DNA from 4 places in the Streptomyces sparsogenes subsp. cuspidosporus genome. Region 4 is predicted to be linked to each of the others. Evidence: riboswitches for the same ligand, from Rfam matches in the RefSeq annotation. Region 4 holds a riboswitch; each other region holds the start of a gene.
The links. A riboswitch is a leader RNA that binds a small molecule or an ion and turns the genes downstream of it on or off. The one in region 4 is predicted to bind cyclic di-AMP.
Positions count from the first base shown of each region.

Region 1: another riboswitch for cyclic di-AMP. It lies ahead of ABFY07_RS14070 (M23 family metallopeptidase); the one in region 4 lies ahead of ABFY07_RS35550 (transglycosylase family protein).
Region 2: another riboswitch for cyclic di-AMP. It lies ahead of ABFY07_RS35945 (M23 family metallopeptidase); the one in region 4 lies ahead of ABFY07_RS35550 (transglycosylase family protein).
Region 3: another riboswitch for cyclic di-AMP. It lies ahead of ABFY07_RS34580 (C40 family peptidase); the one in region 4 lies ahead of ABFY07_RS35550 (transglycosylase family protein).

Region 1 is NZ_BAAASD010000009.1:102,152-107,127, reverse strand. It holds gene ABFY07_RS14075 (GntR family transcriptional regulator) at 149-859, opposite strand; gene ABFY07_RS14070 (M23 family metallopeptidase) at 1,137-1,961, opposite strand; cyclic di-AMP (ydaO/yuaA leader) riboswitch at 1,976-2,173, opposite strand; gene ABFY07_RS14065 (M16 family metallopeptidase) at 2,405-3,811, opposite strand; gene ABFY07_RS14060 (M16 family metallopeptidase) at 3,808-4,976, opposite strand, start outside.
Region 2 is NZ_BAAASD010000048.1:7,092-12,067, reverse strand. It holds gene ABFY07_RS35950 (PP2C family protein-serine/threonine phosphatase) at 327-1,424, shown strand; cyclic di-AMP (ydaO/yuaA leader) riboswitch at 1,703-1,840, shown strand; gene ABFY07_RS35945 (M23 family metallopeptidase) at 1,852-2,979, shown strand; gene ABFY07_RS35940 (aldo/keto reductase) at 3,258-4,244, shown strand; gene ABFY07_RS35935 (hypothetical protein) at 4,372-4,689, opposite strand; gene ABFY07_RS35930 (hypothetical protein) at 4,800-4,976, opposite strand, start outside.
Region 3 is NZ_BAAASD010000043.1:37,065-42,040, forward strand. It holds gene ABFY07_RS34570 (hypothetical protein) at 1-301, shown strand, start outside; gene ABFY07_RS34575 (L,D-transpeptidase) at 381-1,085, shown strand; gene ABFY07_RS34580 (C40 family peptidase) at 1,230-2,387, opposite strand; cyclic di-AMP (ydaO/yuaA leader) riboswitch at 2,396-2,567, opposite strand; gene pcrA (DNA helicase PcrA) at 2,723-4,976, shown strand, end outside.
Region 4 is NZ_BAAASD010000046.1:14,518-19,493, forward strand. It holds gene ABFY07_RS35545 (transglycosylase family protein) at 184-1,164, shown strand; cyclic di-AMP (ydaO/yuaA leader) riboswitch at 1,426-1,594, shown strand; gene ABFY07_RS35550 (transglycosylase family protein) at 1,596-2,285, shown strand; gene eno (phosphopyruvate hydratase) at 2,542-3,837, shown strand; gene ABFY07_RS35560 (FtsB family cell division protein) at 3,943-4,428, shown strand; gene ABFY07_RS35565 (DUF501 domain-containing protein) at 4,488-4,976, shown strand, end outside.

The DNA.
Region 1 (4,976 bases), on a different contig from region 4:
TTCCGCCGCCCGCCGGAGCGGGGCAGAAATTCAGGGCACCAATGCGGGACGGTGACACGGGACGGCAATGCGGGGCAGCGATACAGGCCGGCGATACAGGCCGACAATGCGGGGCGGTAATCCCCATCATTTTTATAGGGGGCCGCTGTTAATTCCGGAGGCCCGTCGTGTTGACGGGAGGTTTCGAAGTCCTCACACCGGGGGCGGGGCGGCGCAGCCGGTATTCCGACATCGAGCGCTCGGCGTGCGCCGCGGCGAGCGCCCGCGCGCGGTCGGCGTCGCCGCGCGCCACGGCGTCCACCAGCGCGCCGTGCTCGCCCCAGGACTCGACGGCCCGGGACGAGAAGTCGGGGCGCGGGGCGCCCCCCGGGGCGGGCGGCGCGGCCCGGCGGGCCGGTTCCACCGTGTACACCCAGGCGATCTTGCGCCGCAGCTGTACCAGCAGCCCGGCCAGGCTCGGGGTGCCGGAGGCCTGGGCCAGCGTCTCGTGGAACCAGTCGCTCAGCGCCCGCAGCTCGCCCAACTGGCCGTGCCGGGCCCGCTCCTGGCCGAGCCGGACCAGGCCGCGCAGCACCTTCAGATGCGCCTCGGTGCGGCGCTGGGCCGCCCGCGCGGCGCCCAGCGGCTCCAGCAGCGCGCGGATGTCCAGCAGGTCGGCGGCCTCCCGCTCGGACGGCTGCGCGACACACGCGCCCGCGTGCCTGCGGGTGGTCACGAAGCCCTCCGACTCCAGCGTGCGCAGCGCCTCGCGCACGGGCACCCGGGAGACGCCGTAGCGCCGGGCGAGGAGGTCCTCGATCAGCCGGCTGCCCGGCGCGAAGGTGCCGGAGACGATGTCGTCGCGGATCGCCGTACACACCGCGTGCGCCGAAATTCGGCGACCTCCCTGGATCGCGGTCGTATCGCCGTTCACTTCCGGTCCCGCATCGTCGAACCTCCGCCTTAATCTCCGCGAAACGCAGCCGATTGACGCGTATTCAGCGACTCTATTCGAAGCGGCTTCGTTTTCCGACCGGCGGGAGGATTTCATGGAAATTTTTTGGCCAGGGCGGGCGGGTATGCCGAAGGCCCCCGGTCCGCTGGACCGGGGGCCTTCGTGGCGTCGGTGGGCCTGCGCCTGGCGGATGGCGCGCCTGTCAGATGTTGACGCCGTGCGAGCGCAGGTAGGCGACGGGGTCGATGTCCGAGCCGTAGTCGGGGCTGGTGCGGGCCTCGAAGTGCAGATGCGGCCCGGTCACATTGCCCGTGTCGCCGGACAGCCCGATCTGCTGGCCGGGGGTGACGGTCTGGCCCACGGAGACGCCGATGGACGACAGGTGGCCGTACTGGGTGTAGGTGCCGTCGTTCATCTTGATCACGACGTTGTTGCCGTACGCGCCGCCCCAGCCGGCCTCGACGACGGTGCCGGAGCCCACGGAGTGCACCGGGGTCCCGGTCGCGGCGTGGAAGTCCACCCCGGTGTGGCTGCCGGAGGACCACAGGCCGCTGGAGGACTGGTAGCTGGTGGAGACGTACGAGCCGGTGACCGGCAGCACGAACGTGTTCAGCCGCTTGCGCTCGGCCTCGCGCGCGGCCCGCTCCTTGGCCTCGCGCTCCTGCTTGGCCTTCTTCGCGGCCGCCTCGGCCTTCCGCTTGGCCTCGGCCGCCTGCCTCGCGGCCTCCTTGCGAGCCTGGGCCTGCGCGGCCGCCTTGGCGGCGGCCTCGTCGGCGGCGCTCTGCTGGGTCTGTGCCTGGGCCGCGACCTGGTCGGCGAGTTCACCGCCGATGGCGACGGCCTGGCGCAGCCCGGTGTCCTCGGCGGTGAGGCCGTCGTCCGTCGCGGCGAGGGCCGGGGCGGCGAGACCGGCCACCACGCCGGTGGCGGCAAGGGTGGCTATGCCCGCGAGGTTCGCGCCGGAGCGGACGGCGCGGGGGGCGCGACTGGGTCGGCGGTGCTTCCCGGTGGCACGGGTGAACGCCATCGTGTGGCGCACTCCTTTCCTTCCTTCTCGCCTACCGGGTTAGCTGTCGGGTTCGGAGCAGGAAGGTCTCCTACGGGCCCCTCGTCCCTCGCGGGGAGGTCACCCGATTCACCCCTGGGAATCGCCCCTCGGACGCCGCGGACGGCGCCGGGCGAGGCTGGTTCCCCGGCTCCCCTGGCTCGCGCCGTACGGGGACTCGGCGATGGTTGCCCGTGCCGCGGGTGCGGCGTGGCTCGGGCGGACAACCGCACTGACGCTAAACGGCACCACTTTCGATCGCCAAACGGTTCCACTCTTTTGTTGGTTTCCCCACAGACACGCCCGACCAGACGGGCGACCTCTGCTATAAAGCGGGCAAACAGGAGGACCCCGGCGCCTGAAACGGCGCCAGGGTCCCTTTTCTCACGGTCTGTTCGGCCCGCTCGCGCGGCCCTCCCGACGGATCAGCCCTGGATGACGCGCACCTCGCCGATGCCCAGCGTCTTGACCGGCTCCTCGATCTTCGAGGCGTCGCCGACGAGCACCGTGACCAGCCGGTCGGGCGGGAAGGCGCTCACCACCGCGGCGGTCGCCTCCACCGTGCCGGTCTCCGCGAGACGGGTGTACAGCTGCGCCTGGAAGTCATCCGGCAGGTGCTGCTCGACCTGGTCGGCGAGGGTGCCCGCGACGGCGGCCGCCGTCTCGTACTTCAGCGGGGCCACCCCGACGAGGTTCTGCACGGCGACGTCGCGCTCGGCGTCAGTGAGGCCCTCCTCCTTCAGCGTGCCCAGCACCTTCCACAGGTCCTCCAGGGCCGGGCCGGTGACCTCGGTGGCCACCGAGCCGCTGATGGCCAGCATCGCCGCGCCCGTGGCTCCTCCGGAGGCGTCCGGGGCCGTCGAGCGCAGCACCTGGCCGAAGGCCCGCACGCCGTAGGTGTAGCCCTTCTCCTCGCGCAGCACCCGGTCGAGCCGGGAGGTGAGGGTGCCGCCCAGGCAGTAGGTGCCCAGCACCTGGGCGGGCCAGACCCGGTCGTGCCGGTCGGCGCCGATCCGCCCGATGAGCAGCTGCGTCTGCACCGCGCCCGGCCGGTCCACGATGACCACCCGGCCGGTGTCGTCGGCGGTGATCGGCGCCATCGGGCGCGGCTCGGCGGCGCCCCCGGTCCAGGTGCCGAGGGTCTCGGCCAGCGCCTTGTCGAGGTCGACGCCGGTCAGGTCGCCGACCACCACGGCGGTCGTGGTGGAGGGGCGGACATGCGCCTCGTAGAAGGCCCGCACGGCCGCGGCGTCGATGCCCTCGACGGTCTCCTGGGTGCCCTGGCGCGGCCGGGACATCCGGGCCTCGGCCGGGAAGAGCTCCTTCGACAGCGCCATCGAGGCGCGCCGGGCGGGGTTGGCCAGCTCGTGCGGGATCTCGTCCAGGCGGTTGCGCACCAGCCGCTCGACCTCGCCCTCGGGGAAGGCGGGCGCGCGCAGCGCGTCGGCCAGCAGGCCGAGCGCCTTGGGCAGCCGGGAGACGGGGACCTCCAGCGACACCCGGACGCCGGGGTGGTCCGCGTGGGCGTCCAAGGTGGCACCGCAGCGCTCCAGCTCGGCCGCGAACTCCTCGGCGGTGTGCTTGTCGGTGCCCTCGGACAGGGCGCGGGCCATGATCGTGGCGATGCCGTCGAGCCCGGCCGGCTCGGCCTCCAGCGGGGCGGCCAGGTTGATCTCCACGGCGACGACCTGCTGGCCGGGGCGGTGGCAGCGCAGCACGGTCAGCCCGTTGGACAGCTCGGCGCGCTCGGGGGCCGGGAACGCCCACGGCTTGGCGGCGCCCGGCCGCGGCTGCGGGTGGAAGGTCATGGTGGTGGTGACGGCGTCGCTCACTGGGCCGACTCCCCTTCTGCGTCGTTGTCCTCGGCGGTGTCGTCGGCCTGCTGGGCGCCCTGGACCGGTTCGTAGACCAGCACCGCGCGGTTGTCGGGGCGCAGCCTGGCCTGGGCCACGGCCCGCACCTCCTCGGCCGTCACCTGGAGGACCCGCTCCACGGCGGTCAGCGCCAGCTGCGGGTCGCCGAACAGCACCGCGTAACGGCACAGCTCGTCGGCGCGGCCGCCGACCGTGGCCAGCCGGTCCAGCCACTCGCGCTCCAGCTGGGCCTGGGCGCGCTCCATCTCCTCGGGCGTCGGCCCCTCCTCGGCGAACCGGGCCAGCTCCTCGTCGACGGCGGCCTCGATGTCGGGCACCTCGACGCCGGCGGAGGTCTTCACGTCCAGCCAGCCGAGCGAGGGGGCGCCCGCCAGCCGCAGCAGACCGAAGCCCGCGGCCACCGCCGTACGGTCGCGGCGCACCAGGCGGTTGTGCAGCCGGGAGGACTCGCCGCCGCCCAGGACGGTCAGCGCCAGGTCGGCGGCGTCGGCCTCGCGGGTGCCGTCGTGCGGCAGCCGGTAGGCGGCCATCAGGGCGCGGGCCGGGACCTCCTCCTCCACGACCTCGCGCAGCTGCCCGCCGATCACGTCCGGCAGGGTGCCGTCGCGCGGCGGGCGCTTGCCGTCGTGGGAGGGGATGGTGCCGAAGTACTTCTCGATCCAGGCCAGGGTCTGCTCGGGGTCGATGTCGCCCACGACCGCCAGCACCGCGTTGTTCGGCGCGTAGTAGGTGCGGAAGAACTCGCGCGCGTCCTCCAGGGAGGCCGCGTCCAGGTCGGCCATGGAGCCGATCGGGGTGTGGTGGTACGGGTGGCCCTCTGGGTAGGCCATGGCGACCAGGCGCTCGAAGGCGGTGCCGTACGGCACGTTGTCGTAGCGCTGGCGGCGCTCGTTCTTGACGACGTCCCGCTGGTTCTCCAGGCTCTCCTCGTCCAGCGCGGTCAGCAGCGACCCCATGCGGTCCGCCTCGAGCCACAGCGCCAGCTCCACCTGGTGGGCGGGCATCGTCTCGAAGTAGTTGGTCCGCTCGAAGCTGGTGGTCCCGTTGAGCGAGCCGCCGGCGCCCTGCACCAGTTCGAAGTGGCCGTTGCCCTTCACCTGCGACGAGCCCTGGAACATCAAGT
Region 2 (4,976 bases), on a different contig from region 4:
GAGGAGGAGGGCGCGGCGCGGCGTGCGAGACGGCGCGGCGTACGGGACGGCGCGGGCCAGGCGTCGCGTACGAGACGGCGCGTACCGGCCGGATCCGCCGGCCGGGGCCGCCGGGCGGAGCGGGCCGGGGAAGCGGGCCAGGGAAGCGGGAGCGACCGGTGCGGGTGCGAGGGAGCAGAGCGCGTACGGACGCCCGTACGGACCCGCGCGGCGAAGGGCGCCCGGCGCGGCGTACGAGACCCGCACGGCGTACGGGCCCGCACGTGCCCCGGCGCGCGAGGCCGCGCGCGGACGCGCCCCGCGCGGGGGACGAGGCGCCCGAGGGCATGCCCAGCCCCCGCTTCGCGTCCTGGCTCCCCGCCATCCTCATCGTGGGCGGGGTCGTCTACGACATCAGCAGCCCGCCGGCCTACACCGCCGCGCCCTTCTTCGCCGCCGCCCCGCTGGTCGCCGCCCCCCTCTATCCGCTGCGGCTGACCGCCCTCACCGGGGCCCTCGCCGTCACCGCCGCCTGCCTGCTGGCCGAGCTGCACGGGGTCCGGGACTGGGCCCAGTCGGCCACCGAGATCGCCACCGTCGTGACGGTCGCCCTGCTGGCACTCCTCATCAGCCACGTCGTCCGCCGCGGCGGCAGGCGGCTGGCCTCGGCCCGCGGCATCGCGGAGGCGGCCCAGCGCGCCGTGCTTCCCGTGCCGCCGGCCCGGCTCGCCGGCCTGGACGTCGCGGCCCGGTACGTGGCGGCGGAGCAGGACGCCGCGATCGGCGGCGACCTGTACGCCGTGCAGGACACCCCGCACGGCGTACGGATGCTCATCGGCGACGTACGGGGCAAGGGGCTGGGGGCGGTCGAGGTGGTCGCGATCACCGTCGGCGCGTTCCGGGAGGCCGCCGAGCAGGAGGCGACGCTGGAGGGGCTCGCGCTCCGGCTGGAGCGGGCGCTGCAGCGCGAGCGGGCCCGGCGGGCCGACTTCGAGCAGATCGAGGGGTTCATCACGGCGGTGCTGGCCGAGATCCCGCGCGGCGACTCCCTGCTCCGGCTGATCAACAGGGGCCACCCCGCGCCGCTCCTGCTGCACGCGGACGGCTCGGTGCGCTCCGCCGAGCCCGAGGTGCCGGCGCTGCCGCTGGGGATGGGCGACCTGGGGGCCTGGCCGGACCGGGTGGAGGAGCTGCCCTTCGCGGAGGGGGTGACCCTGCTGCTGTTCACCGACGGGGTGAGCGAGGCACGCGACGCGCAGGGCACCTTCTACGACCCGGAGGCCCGGCTGCGCGGCCGCCGCTTCGCCACCCCGGTGGAGCTGCTCGACGCCCTGGTGGCGGATGTGGAACGGCACACGGGCGGCGGCACCACGGACGACATGGCGCTGCTGGCGCTGCGCCGCGCGCCGGTGACGTCCGGCGCCGTACCCGAACACGCTCCGTAGGACACGCTCCGTAGTGGAGCGTGATCGTTTCGGGTAACAATTGACACACGATCAACCCGAGAGCGTTTCTGAGCGTGCCCACGACACCACTGACTCGCCCTCGTTTGCCCGAAGTTGGGCGTTAAGTTCACCTCAAAGGTTCCTCTGATTCCCCGGAACAGCTTGGAATCACGTCACGGCTTCTATTAACGTTCGATAACGCAGCGCGGTCGTCACCGCCGCCGCAAGAGGCGGCACCGTGCGCCGTCGCCGAATCCCGCACGCACAGCAGCAGCACCAGCAGCACAGCGACAAAGCAACACCAAGGGAACCGGGGAACCACCAACCTTGGGGTGAATCGGGTCGAACCTGACCCGTAGGAGACCTTCCTGCTCCGAACCCGTCAGCTAACCCGGTAGGCGAGAGGGAAGGAAAGGAGTGCGCCCGCGTGGCGTCCAACAGGTCTGCCCTTGAAGAAGCCCCGTCCCGCACATCCGGTGCCGGAGCGGGGACAGCGACCCGCTACGGCTCCTGGTTCGAACCGGCCGCCGAGGCGAAGGCCGGCCGGGACACCGAGACGTGGGAGGAGTGGAATCCCACCGAGGAGTCCATAGCCCCCGTGCGCGGCCGGCACCGCGTCCCCAAGCAGCGCGGCGGCACGATGGCGCGCAGCGGCGCCGTCCTCGGCGTCGGCGTGATCGCGGCCGTCGGCGCGGGCGGAATGGCCAGCGCCAAGGACCGCCCCAAGGCCCCCATCTCCATGCCGGACCTCGGCCACATCGCCGGCCAGGTCAAGGAGGCCCTCCCCGACGCCGCGGACCTGCCCGGCATCGGCTCGCTGATCTCCGACTCCGACTCGGACTCCGACGGCCCCGCCACCTCCGCGGCCCCCCTCTCCCAGGCCGGCCTGACCACCGAGGACCAGGCCAACGGCGCCACCGACGCGGGCGAGGCGCTGCGCGCCCGCATCCTGCAGCAGGCCGAGAACCAGCAGAACGCCGCCGACGAGTCGCAGCGCCAGGCCGCGGCCCGGGCCGCCGCCCAGAAGGCCGCCGACGCGGCGGCGGAGCGGCAGTCCGACATCGACGCGAAGAAGAAGGCCGCCGAGGCGGAGGCCAAGCGGAAGGCCGAGGAGGCGGCCCGCAAGAAGGCCGAGGCCGAGCGGCTGGCCAAGCTCGCCGCCCAGTACACCCTCCCCGTCGCCTCCTACACCCTGACCGCGTCCTTCGGCCAGGCGGGCGACATGTGGTCGGCCGACCACACCGGCCAGGACTTCGCCGCCCCCACCGGCACCCCGGTCAAGGCGGTCCACGGCGGCACCATCACCTCGGCCGGGTGGGCCGGTTCGTACGGCTACCGCATCGTGCTCAAGCTCGAGGACGGCACCGAGATCTGGTACTGCCACCTGTCCTCGATGGTCCGTACGTCCGGCTCGGTGACGACCGGCGAGGTGATCGGACGCGTCGGCGCCACGGGCAATGTGACCGGCCCGCACCTCCACCTGGAGGTCCGGCCGGGCGGCGGCGGCCCGATCAACCCGATGCCCTGGCTCCGCGACCACGGACTGACCCCATGACCGGCGACCGTCACCTCCTGCCCGGTGGCCTCCCGACCGGGTGACTTCCCGACCGGGTGACCTCCCGGACCTCCCGACCGGGTGACCGGTCCGGCCCCGAAACCCCGGCGGCCCTGGCGCTCTCTCCCCCCTTGACGCCAGGGCCGTCGGTCTTTTCACGAGGCCTTTTTCACGAGGCATGGTTTCACGGGCGCTTGGCCCGCCCGTTTACGAGATCTTGGGTGAGTGCGGGCCACGACGGGGGAATACGCCCCTCCGCCCCCGCGCTGAAACAACGTATGGCTGACACCACACAGACCCCGCAGTCCCCGCAGACCACCCAGCCCGGCCACCGCAAGCGGATCGGCGGTCTGTCCGTCCACCCGCTCTCGCTCGGCGGGAACGTCTTCGGCTGGACGGCGGACGAGGCCGAGTCCTTCGCCGTGCTCGACGCCTACGCGGCGGCGGGCGGCAACTTCATCGACACCGCGGACGTCTACTCCGCCTGGGCGCCGGGCAACTCGGGCGGGGAGTCCGAGACCATCATCGGCGACTGGCTCGCCTCCCGCGGCGACCGCGCCGACATCGTCCTCGCCACCAAGGTCGGCGCCGGCGTCCCCACCCCGCGCGGCCTGTCCGCAGCGGCCGTCAAGGCGGGCGTCGACGAGTCCCTGAAGCGCCTGCGCACCGACTACATCGACCTGTACTACACCCACTACGACGACCCCTCGGTGCCGATCGAGGAGATCATCTCCACGCTGGACGAGCTGGTGAAGGCGGGCAAGGTCCGCGAGATCGCGGCCTCCAACATCTCCGCCGAGCGCCTGGAGGCGGCCCTGGACTTCTCCGCGAAGGAGAACCTGGCCCGCTACGTGGCCCTCCAGCCGCACTACAACCTGGTCTCCCGCGACACCTTCGAGGGCGAGCTGGCCGAGGTCGCCGCCCGCCACGGCGTGGCGACCGTCCCGTACTACGCCCTCGCCTCCGGCTTCCTCACCGGCAAGTACCGCCCCGGTGCCACCATCGACAGCGCCCGCGCCCAGGGCGCGGGCAAGTACCTGGACACCGAGCGCGGCCAGAAGGTCCTCGCCGCCCTGGACGACGTGGCCGCCAACCACGGCGCCGAGCACGCGACCGTCGCCCTGGCCTGGCTGGCGGCCCAGCCCACCGTCGTCGCGCCGATCGCCAGCGCGCGCACGGTGGACCAGCTGCCGGCGCTGCTGGCGGTGGCCGACCTGGAGCTGACGAAGGAGGAGCTGGCGCTGCTGACGTCGGCGTCGGAGTGACTCTGTTTGCGGTGAGTATGGGACGGCGACACGCCGTGGTGTCGGCGTGTCGCCGTCCCAAACTCACCACAAAACGCGGCGGGGAGGGCACCAGGCCCTCCCCGCCGCGCGATGTTCCAGGTGTGCCCTAGGCCGCGGCCGCGACGCTCCGCCGGTCGGCGGCGGCCCAGGACGCGGCGGCGACCCCGCCGGCCACGGTGAGGACCGAGGGCCAGGCCCCGAGCTTCTTGGCGAGCGGGTGCGACCCGGCGAAGGCCGCGACGTACAGCCCGCTCAGCACCGCCGCCGTCCCGGTCCCGGCCTTCTGCTTCCAGCCACGCGCGGCCACCACCCCGGCCGCCGCCAGCGCCACCCCGCCCAGCTGCCGCTTCTTGGTCCAGCGCGCCACCCCGTACCCGCCGACGAGCCCGCCCGCGGCCACCACACCTGCCGGAATTCCGGCCATGACCTCTTACCTCCACTGTGAGGGTGCCTACTCCCTCGACCCTATGCCCGGCCCGGCGGCCCTACGCTCCGGTGGGGTCATGATCGGGCACCGACTCTGCAACAGCCCCGCTACCTGCTCATGATCCAGTTCATCACGCGGGACCCGCCCCCGCCGGAGAGCCGGGTCCCGAAGGCCCCGCCGCCGTCGGAGCTGTAGCTGTTCAACCCGTTGGCCGCGGCGCCGAACACCAGCCGTGCCGTGTGCCCGTTGCGCCGGCTCGCGTCACAGCTGTCGGCCGTGTACGC
Region 3 (4,976 bases), on a different contig from region 4:
GCTGCTCGGCGGCTTCCTCGCGCAGCTGAAGCCGATGCGCGCGGGCGAGGGCCGGATGACCCAGGGGATGCTGCACGGCGCCCTGACCATGCTGGTGACCGGTGCCGCGCTGGTGGGGTTCAACCAGGCCGACGACAACAGCGTGAACAACATCAAGATCGGCGTGAAGCTGGCGCTGCTGATCGTGGTCCTGGGGCTGGTCTATGTGAAGCGCGACGAGGAGAGGGTCGAGGCGGCGGCCCTCGGCGCGGTGGGACTGCTGACCACGGCCAACATCTTCATCGCCGTCCTGTGGACCTGACCGTTCTCTGACAGGTTCCGTGCAACCACCTGCCCCCGCTGTCGGTCTTATGGGACAAGGCAGCCGAAGGGAGCGGGCAATGGGGGTAGTTGCGGCATGGAGCCGCCGGGCGGGCCTGGCGTTGGGGGTGGCGGGGATGGTGGTGCCGCTGGCGGTCGCGCTCGGCACTCCGGCGCAGGCCGCCTCGTCGTGCACGACGAGCACGGGGCCGTACCAGAAGCAGGCGGAGAAGTTCCTGGGCCGTCCGGTCGACGGGCGGCAGTCGCGGGCGGACTGCCTGGCGATCCAGAAGTTCCAGGTCAACCACGGCATCAGCCCGACCATCGGGTACGCGGGGCCGGTCACCTGGGGCGTGATGGACCTGATCAACAAGCAGAAGGCGGCGGGGCACAACCCGAACAAGGCGAGGAAGTGCCCCACCAACAAGGGCCGCATCGCCTGCGTGGACCTCACCCGCCAGCTGAGCTGGATCCAGGACGGCTCGCGGCTGAAGTTCGGCCCGGTGCCGGTGCGCACCGGCCGTGACCGGTACGAGACCCGGGGCGGGCTGAAGAAGATCTACTGGCGGGACATCGACCACTGGTCGACGATCTACGACGTGGCGATGCCCTACAGCCAGTTCTTCGACGGCGGCCAGGCCTTCCACTCCATCGCGGGCAGCGTGTGGTCGCCGCCCGGCTCCCACGGCTGCGTCAACATGCGCAAGGCCGACGCCAAGAAGTACTGGAGCATGCTGCGGAACGGCGACGACGTCTTCGTCTACGGCCGCAAGCCCGGCACCTGAGCCGGCCCCCGGGCCCTGGGCGGCGGCGGTCGGCCGCCGTCCGGGGCCCGGGAGCGCGACCGGTTCGACCCGACCGGTTCGACCCGACCGGTTCGACCCGACCGGTTTGACGCGACGGGCTGACCTGCCCGTTGGCGTGACCGGCTACGCCGGGCGGACGCTTCCGTAGATCGGCATCTCGGTGATCGGCGCCTTCTTGACCACATCACCCGGCTTGGGGGCGTGGATCATCATTCCGTCGCCTATATAGAGACCGACATGGCTGATGTCGTCATAGAAGAAGACGAGATCGCCCGGCTGGAGGTCGGAGGTCGACACGCGGGTGCCGACCTTCACCTGGTCCCAGGTGGTGCGCGGCAGTGAGACCCCGGCGGTCTTCCATGCGGCCTGGGTGAGCCCCGAGCAGTCGTAGGAGTTGGGGCCGGTCGCGCCCCAGACGTACGGCTTGCCGAGCTGCGAGCGCGCGAAGGCGATGGCCTTGTCGGCCCTGGTGGAGTGCGAGCCGCCGGAGGTGTCGGAGGACCCCGACGGGGTGGTCGAGCCGGAGCCGCCGCCCTGGTCCTGCTGCTGCTCCCGCTGCCGCTCCGCCGCCTCCCGCTGCTTCCGCGCCAGCTCCGCGGCCTTGCGGCGGGCCTCCTCCGCCTTCTTCCGCTCGATCGCCGCCAGCCGCGCCTTCTCCTCGGCGGTCAGCTCGGACAGCAGCCGGCGGGCCTGGGTGAGCTTGTCCTGGACGGTCTTCTTCCTGGTCTTCAGCTGCTCCTGGGAGCGGGTCAGCGCGGCCAGGGACTCGGTGGCCTTCGCGCGCTCCTCGGCGGCCTTCGCCTGCTGCGACCTGAAGTCGGCGACGGCCTTCTTCTGCCTTTTGGTCAGCCGGTCCATCAGGTGGGACTGGTCGAAGATGCCCTGCGGGTCGGAGGCGAACAGCAGGGTCGCGGTGGAGGAGGCCATGCCGCCGCCGCGGTACTGCGCCGCCGCGTAGGTGCCCAGCGTCCGCTGTGCCTCGTTCAGCTTCTCGGCCCGGTCGGCGATGCCGTCGAGCAGCTTGTCCACCTTGGCGCGCTGCGCGCCCGTGCGCTCCTTGGCCGCGTTGTAGCCCTGGGTGGCGGACTCCGCCTGGTGGTAGAGCGTGTCGACCTTCTTCTTGACCTCTTCGATCGACGGCTTGGGCTTGCCGGGCTCGGCGCTCGCCGTCTGGCTCAGCAGGGTGACGGACGCGAGGGCCGCCATGGTGACGGAGACGGCGGTGCGGCGGCCGGTGGCCGAGTCCAGTGTCCGGGCCCGGGGCTTGCGGTGCGACGCCAAGGGAGGCGACTCCTTCCGTGGACCGCCTACCGGGTTAGCTGTCGGGTTCGGGCGTCGGAAGGCTGCCCTACGGGCCGTGCGGCGGCTGGGTCGCCGCACGGGCCGATTCACCCCGGTGATGCGCGTGGGTCCCCGGCTCCAGCCGCCTCGCGGCGGGGCCGGACTCGGCGGAGACAGCCCGTGCCGGCGCGGTCGCCGACGGGTTCCGGGCCGCCTGACGGTGGACGGTAGCGGGCTTGTGGGGCCCGTGTGAAGCCTGTGTTCGAATTGCCCCGAAACCGTTTCGTGACATCCGTACGTACGCTGTCAGTGCGGCGTCCTAGACTCGGTGAGCGATGAGCAGCCTCTTTGACGACAGCTTCCTGGCGGATCTCGGGCCCCCGGACGAGGAGCCCCCGCCGCCCGAGGACGACGGCCGGCCCGCCGGTGAGGACGTCCCGCACGACCTCTTCGCCGGGAGGTTCGACGCGCCCGCCCCCCGGGAGGCGTACTACCGCGACGGCGCCGCCCGGCCCGCCGTGGACCCGGCCGCGCTGCTCGAGGGGCTCAACGAGCAGCAGAGAGCCGCCGTGGTCCACACCGGCTCGCCGCTGCTGATCGTCGCGGGTGCCGGATCCGGCAAGACCCGGGTGCTCACCCACCGCATCGCGCATCTGCTCGGCGCGCGCGGGGTCCACCCCGGCCAGATCCTCGCCATCACCTTCACCAACAAGGCCGCGGGCGAGATGAAGGAGCGGGTCGAGGAGCTGGTCGGCCCGCGCGCCAAGGCCATGTGGGTATCGACCTTCCACAGCGCCTGTGTGCGCATCCTGCGCCGCGAGTCCAAGAAGCTCGGCTTCACGTCCTCCTTCTCGATCTACGACGCGGCCGACTCCAAGCGGCTGATGGCGCTGGTGTGCCGGGACCTGGACCTCGACCCCAAGCGGTATCCGCCCAAGTCCTTCAGCGCCAAGATCTCCAACCTGAAGAACGAGCTCATCGACGAGGAGACCTTCGCCGGACAGGCGTCGGACGGCTTCGAGAAGACCCTCGCCGAGGCGTACGCGATGTACCAGTCGCGGCTGCGCGAGGCCAATGCCCTCGACTTCGACGACATCATCATGACGACGGTCAATCTGCTCCAGGCGTTCCCGGACGTCGCCGAGCACTACCGCCGCCGCTTCCGGCACGTCCTGGTCGACGAGTACCAGGACACCAACCACGCGCAGTACACGCTGGTGCGCGAGCTGGTGGGCACCGGCCCGGTGGCCGCCGGCGGCGACGGCGGCGAGGGTGACGGCGGCGACGCGATCCCGCCCGCCGAGCTGTGCGTGGTGGGCGACGCCGACCAGTCGATCTACGCCTTCCGGGGCGCCACGATCCGTAACATCCTCCAGTTCGAGGAGGACTACCCGGACGCCACCACCATCCTGCTGGAGCAGAACTACCGCTCCACCCAGACGATCCTCAGCGCGGCCAACGCCGTCATCGAGCGCAACGAGAACCGCCGCCCGAAGAACCTGTGGACCGAGGCCGGCGCCGGCGCCACCATCACCGGCTATGTCGCCGACACCGAGCACGACGAGGCGCAGTTCGTCGCCGACGAGATCGACCGGCTGACGGACGCCGGCGAGGCCCGGGCCGGGGACGTGGCCGTCTTCTACCGGACCAACGCCCAGTCCCGTGTCTTCGAAGAGGTCTTCATCCGGGTCGGGCTGCCGTACAAGGTCGTCGGCGGCGTGCGCTTCTACGAGCGCAAGGAGGTTCGCGACGTCCTCGCGTATCTGCGGGTGCTGGCCAACCCGGAGGACGCCGTCCCGCTGCGCCGGATTCTGAACGTGCCGAAGCGCGGCATCGGCGAGCGCGCCGAGGCGATGATCGACGCGCTGGCGCTGCGCGAGAAGATCACCTTCCCGCAGGCGCTGCGCCGGGTCGACGAGGCGTACGGCATGGCGGCCCGCTCGGCAAACGCGGTGAAGCGGTTCAACGTGCTGATGGAGGAGCTGCGGACGATCGCCGAGTCGGGCGCGGGGCCGGCCACCGTGCTGGAGGCGGTGCTCGAGCGCACGGGCTATCTGGCCGAGTTGCAGGCGTCCACGGACCCGCAGGACGAGACCCGTATCGAGAACCTCCAGGAGCTCGCGGCCGTCGCCCTGGAGTACGAGCAGGAGCGCGGCGAGGAGAACCCGGGCACGCTCGCGGAGTTCCTGGAGCAGGTCGCGCTCGTCGCCGACTCCGACCAGATCCCCGACGACGACACCGAGGGCTCCGGGGTCATCACCCTGATGACGCTGCACACCGCCAAGGGCCTGGAGTTCCCGGTGGTCTTCCTCAGCGGCATGGAGGACGGGGTCTTCCCCCACATGCGCGCGCTCGGCCAGACCAAGGAGCTGGAGGAGGAGCGGCGGCTGGCGTACGTCGGCATCACGCGCGCCCGCGAGCGGCTGTATCTGACGCGGTCGACGATGCGCAGCGCCTGGGGCCAGCCCGCGTACAACCCGCCGTCCCGCTTCCTGGAGGAGATCCCCGACCAGTACGTGCGCTGGCAGCGGACCGGGCCCGCCACCCCGTCGGCGTCGATGGGGGCCGTCGGGGCCGTCGCGGGGGTCG
Region 4 (4,976 bases):
GGAAATCGGGACGGAAGTGACATGACCTCAGGCGTGTGACCGCCGCGTGACCTGGGATACATCTGCTTGTGATGATCGTGTGACGTCGCTATGTTCGACCGACGACTCAGTCGCCACACGAGAGGCAAACGCATGCGCTCCGGGAACGGTCGACACCGCCGCCCCCGTCAGGCTCCGGCAATCGTGGTCGCGGCGGGGGTGACCGGCGCCGGCATCGCCATGCCGCTCTTCGGCGCCGTCGGCGCCCAGGCCGCGGAGGTCCAGACGTGGGACCGCGTGGCCGAGTGCGAGAGCGGCGGGATGTGGAGCGCCAACGAAGGCAACGGCTTCTACGGCGGTCTGCAGATCACCTTGGACATGTGGAAGAAGTACGGCGGTCAGCGGTACGCCCCGCGCCCCGACCTCGCCAGCCGCTCCCAGCAGATAGCCGTCGCCCAGGCGATCCTGGCCGACCGCGGCCCCGACGCCTGGCCGAGCTGCGCGCTGAGCGCCGGGCTCGCCGACCTCGGCGACGCGCTCGAGGTGACCCCCGGCTCCACCGGGACGCCCGAGCCGAAGGAGTCGACGGGTACCGACGACCCCACTACGGGCGAATCGTCCGATAGTTCCGGCCGATCCGATAAGGCCGGTACGCCGGACACCTCGGGAGAATCCGATACGTCCGACAAAGCCGGAGCGTCGGATTCTGCCCCGTCCGACGACGAGTCCGACGACGAGTCCGGCGGCTCGTCGGCCGGCACCTCCGGCGGCTCCTCCGCCGGCACCTCCGGCGACTCCTCCGCCGGTTCGGGCGGCACGTCGCACCAGACGCCGCCCCCGGACCGCGACGCGCCGGGCGCGGACGAGGACTCCTCCTCCGCCCCCACCGGTCGCCACCGCGGCGCGCCCGACGCCCGGGAGGGGCAGTCCGGGGACGCGGCGGACCAGGCGCGGCCCTCCGGGCGCCATGCCTCACGCGACGACGCGGACCGCGCGAAGACCCCGCTGCAGCCCCTCGGCCGCGCGGACTACACGGTCCGGACCGGTGACAACCTGTCAGGCATCGCGGACGAACAGAAGGTGGACGGAGGGTGGCCCGAGCTGTATGAGGCCAACGACTCCGTCATCGGGGCCGACCCCGATCTCATTCACCCTGGTCAGCGCCTCGATCTCAGCGTCAGATAGCGGCAGTTCGGGGTGAATTGCCCGATCTGGCGGCGGTGAGACATACATCTCGTCACATCGCCCGGGGTGCGCCGCCTGTCCGATCTTTCCGCACCCGGCCTCACCTGCGTGGATGTGGGCCGACTGGGTGCGGAAGAGGCCGTCTTCGCTGGGATGTCGGGGTTTGAACCTCGCCGGAAGGTGTGTTTAACGTCTTTTCGCTCGCCACCGCGGGCACCGTCGATCGTCACGCCGAGTCCTGCCGGCGGTCGGGGGGAAACAGACGCGTTTGCGCCGAAGGCAGGAGCGGGGGACCCAAGGTAGGTGCCGCGGTGGCCCGGGGACGGGCCGGTGCGGCTAGGGGTGAAGCCGGGTGCGGGGAACCGCGCACGGCCGGGCAACTCACGCCCGAACCCGACAGCTCACCTCGTAGGCGTCGGTGAGGAACGAACATGCGTAACGACAAGGGTAAGCACCGCCGTCCCTCCAAGGTCACCCGCATCGCCGCGCTCGCCGGCGTCGCCGGTGCGGCCGTCGCCGCGCCGATCCTGGGTGCCACCTCCGCCTCCGCCGCGACCACCGCCCAGTGGGACGCGGTCGCGCAGTGCGAGTCCGGCGGCAATTGGTCGATCAACACCGGCAACGGCTTCTACGGCGGCCTCCAGTTCACCAACTCCACCTGGGCCGCCTACGGCGGCACGGCGTTCGCGCCCCGCGCCGACCTGGCCTCCAAGGCCCAGCAGATCCAGATAGCCGAGAAGGTCCTGGCCGGGCAGGGCAAGGGCGCCTGGCCGGTCTGCGGCAAGGGGCTGACCACCGGCGGCACCCCGGCCACCTCTACCACCACGCAGCCCGCGAAGCCGGCCCAGCCCGCCAAGCCGGCCCAGCCCGCCAAGCCCGCCGAGCAGGCCGCGCCGAAGGCGCAGCCCCGCGGCGAGGACGCCCACGCCGGGCGCGGGCAGGCCCGTCACGAGATCAAGAAGGGCGACGGCGAGTACAAGGTGGAGTCCGGCGACACCCTCTCCAAGATCGCCAAGGCGCACCACGTCAAGGGCGGCTGGAAGAAGCTCTTCGAGCTGAACAAGGACGTCGTCGAGGACGCCAACCTCATCTACCCGGGCCAGCGGCTGCACCTCGGCTGACCCTCCCCGCCGGGCATCCGTCGGCCCGGCACCCCCCGATACGGCCCCGGCCGGGCGCGCCGCCCCCCCCACCAGGCGCGCCCCGCCGGGGCTTCACACGTTCGGCCAGCGAGTTCCCTGAAAATACTCACATTCGCCCCGCTATCTGGCTTTTTATGCAATGTCCCGTCTCGGGGGACGGGCGAACGTCGGGCGGGGCCCCCGGGCCCGTTAGGCTCGTGCTGCAGAACCACAGACCCATACGAAGGAGATCCTCGTGCCGTCCATCGACGTCGTCGTAGCTCGCGAGATCCTCGACTCGCGAGGCAACCCCACGGTCGAGGTCGAGGTCGGCCTCGACGACGGCAGCACCGGCCGTGCCGCCGTGCCCTCCGGGGCCTCCACCGGCGCCTTCGAGGCCCTCGAGCTCCGCGACGGCGACAAGAACCGTTACGGGGGCAAGGGCGTCGAGAAGGCCGTCCTCGCCGTCATCGAGCAGATCGGCCCGGAGCTGGTCGGCTATGACGCCACCGAGCAGCGCCTGATCGACCAGGCGATGTTCGACCTGGACGCCACCCCGGACAAGTCCTCGCTCGGCGCCAACGCCATCCTCGGTGTCTCGCTCGCCGTGGCGCACGCCGCGTCCGAGGCCTCCGACCTGCCGCTCTTCCGGTACCTGGGCGGCCCCAACGCCCATCTGCTGCCGGTGCCGATGATGAACATCCTCAACGGCGGCTCGCACGCCGACTCCAACGTGGACATCCAGGAGTTCATGATCGCGCCGATCGGCGCCGAGTCCTTCTCGGAGGCGCTGCGCTGGGGCGCCGAGGTCTACCACACCCTGAAGTCCGTGCTGAAGGAGCGGGGCCTGTCCACCGGCCTCGGCGACGAGGGCGGCTTCGCCCCGAACCTGAACTCCAACCGCGACGCCCTGGACCTGATCGTCGAGGCGATCAAGAAGGCCGGCTACCAGCCGGGCCAGGACATCGCGCTGGCGCTCGACGTCGCCGCCTCCGAGTTCTACAAGGACGGCTCGTACACGTTCGAGGGCCAGACCCGCAGCGCCGCCGAGATGACCGCGTACTACGCCGAGCTGGTCGACGCGTACCCGCTGGTGTCCATCGAGGACCCGCTGAACGAGGAGGACTGGGACGGCTGGAAGACGATCACCGACCAGCTCGGTGACAAGGTCCAGCTGGTCGGCGACGACCTGTTCGTCACCAACCCGGAGCGGCTGGCCCGCGGCATCGAGAGCGGCACCGCCAACGCGCTGCTGGTCAAGGTCAACCAGATCGGCTCGCTGACCGAGACCCTGGACGCGGTCGAGCTCGCCCAGCGCAACGGCTTCAAGTGCATGATGTCGCACCGCTCCGGCGAGACCGAGGACGTCACCATCGCCGACCTGGCCGTCGCCACCAACTGCGGCCAGATCAAGACCGGCGCCCCGGCCCGCTCCGAGCGCGTGGCCAAGTACAACCAGCTGCTGCGCATCGAGGAGATCCTCGACGACGCGGCGGTGTACGCGGGCCGCTCCGCCTTCCCGCGCTTCAAGGGCGCGGTCGCCAAGGGCTGAACCGCCACCGAGCCTGACAGCCACGCCTGACGCACGTCCCCGGCCCCGGTCCCGTACCGTGGCCGGGGACGGCGTACGCAGCGAAGTCACGACCGGGGAGGCGACGTGCCGGCGGATCGGGATCGGTTCTCCACCGCGACCAGGCTCAGGGCGCTGGGCGAGCACGCCGCCGCCCGCGTCTACCGCGCCCGCGTGCGGCGCCGCCGCAACCGGCTCACCGGCCGGGCCGCGCTGCTCGCGCTGGTCGTCTGCTCGCTGGTGGTGGCCCTCGCCTACCCCATGCGGCAGTACATCTCGCAGCGCTCGGACATCTCCGACCAGCGGCGCCAGGCGCAGAAGGAGCGCGAGGACGTCAAGAAGCTGCGCGAGGAGAAGGCCCGGCTCCAGGACCCCGCCTACATCGAGCAGCAGGCCCGCGAGCGGCTGCACTTCACGCGGCCGGGGGAGACCGGCTACAGCGTGGTCGACGGCGGCGGCGAGGCCGAGCGCTCCTCCGACCAGGGCGCGGCCGGCCGTCCCTGGTACAGCAACCTGTGGGACAGCGTCGACGCCGCGGACGCCGCGGACGGCGGGGCCCGCGCGAAGCGCTGACCGAAGCAACCGGCCGCCCGGGGCGGCCGACCGAACCGATCGAAGAGAACTTCCCACCGATGGATACGCCCCCTCCGCAGACGGAGCCCACCGCGCCCACCGACGCGGACATCGCCGCCGTCAAGGAGCAGCTGAACCGCCTGCCGCGTGGTCTGCGCGCCGTCGCGCACCGCTGCCCCTGCGGCAACCCGGACGTCGTCGAGACCGCCCCGCGGCTCGAGGACGGCTCGCCCTTCCCGACCCTCTACTACCTGACCTGCCCGCGCGCCGCCTCCGCGATCGGCACGCTGGAGGCCGAGGGCGTGATGAAGGAGATGACGGCCCGGCTGGCCACCGACCCCGAGCTGGCCGACGCCTACCGGGCGGCCCACGAGGACTACCTCGCGCGCCGCGACGCTATCGAGGTGCTGGAGGGGTTCCCCAGCGCGGGCGGGATGCCGGACCGGGTCAAGTGCCTGCACGTCCTCGTCGCCCACTCCCTCGCCGCGGGCCCCGGGGTCAACCCGCTCGGCGACGAGGCCCTCGCCATGCTGCCGAAGTGGTGGGCG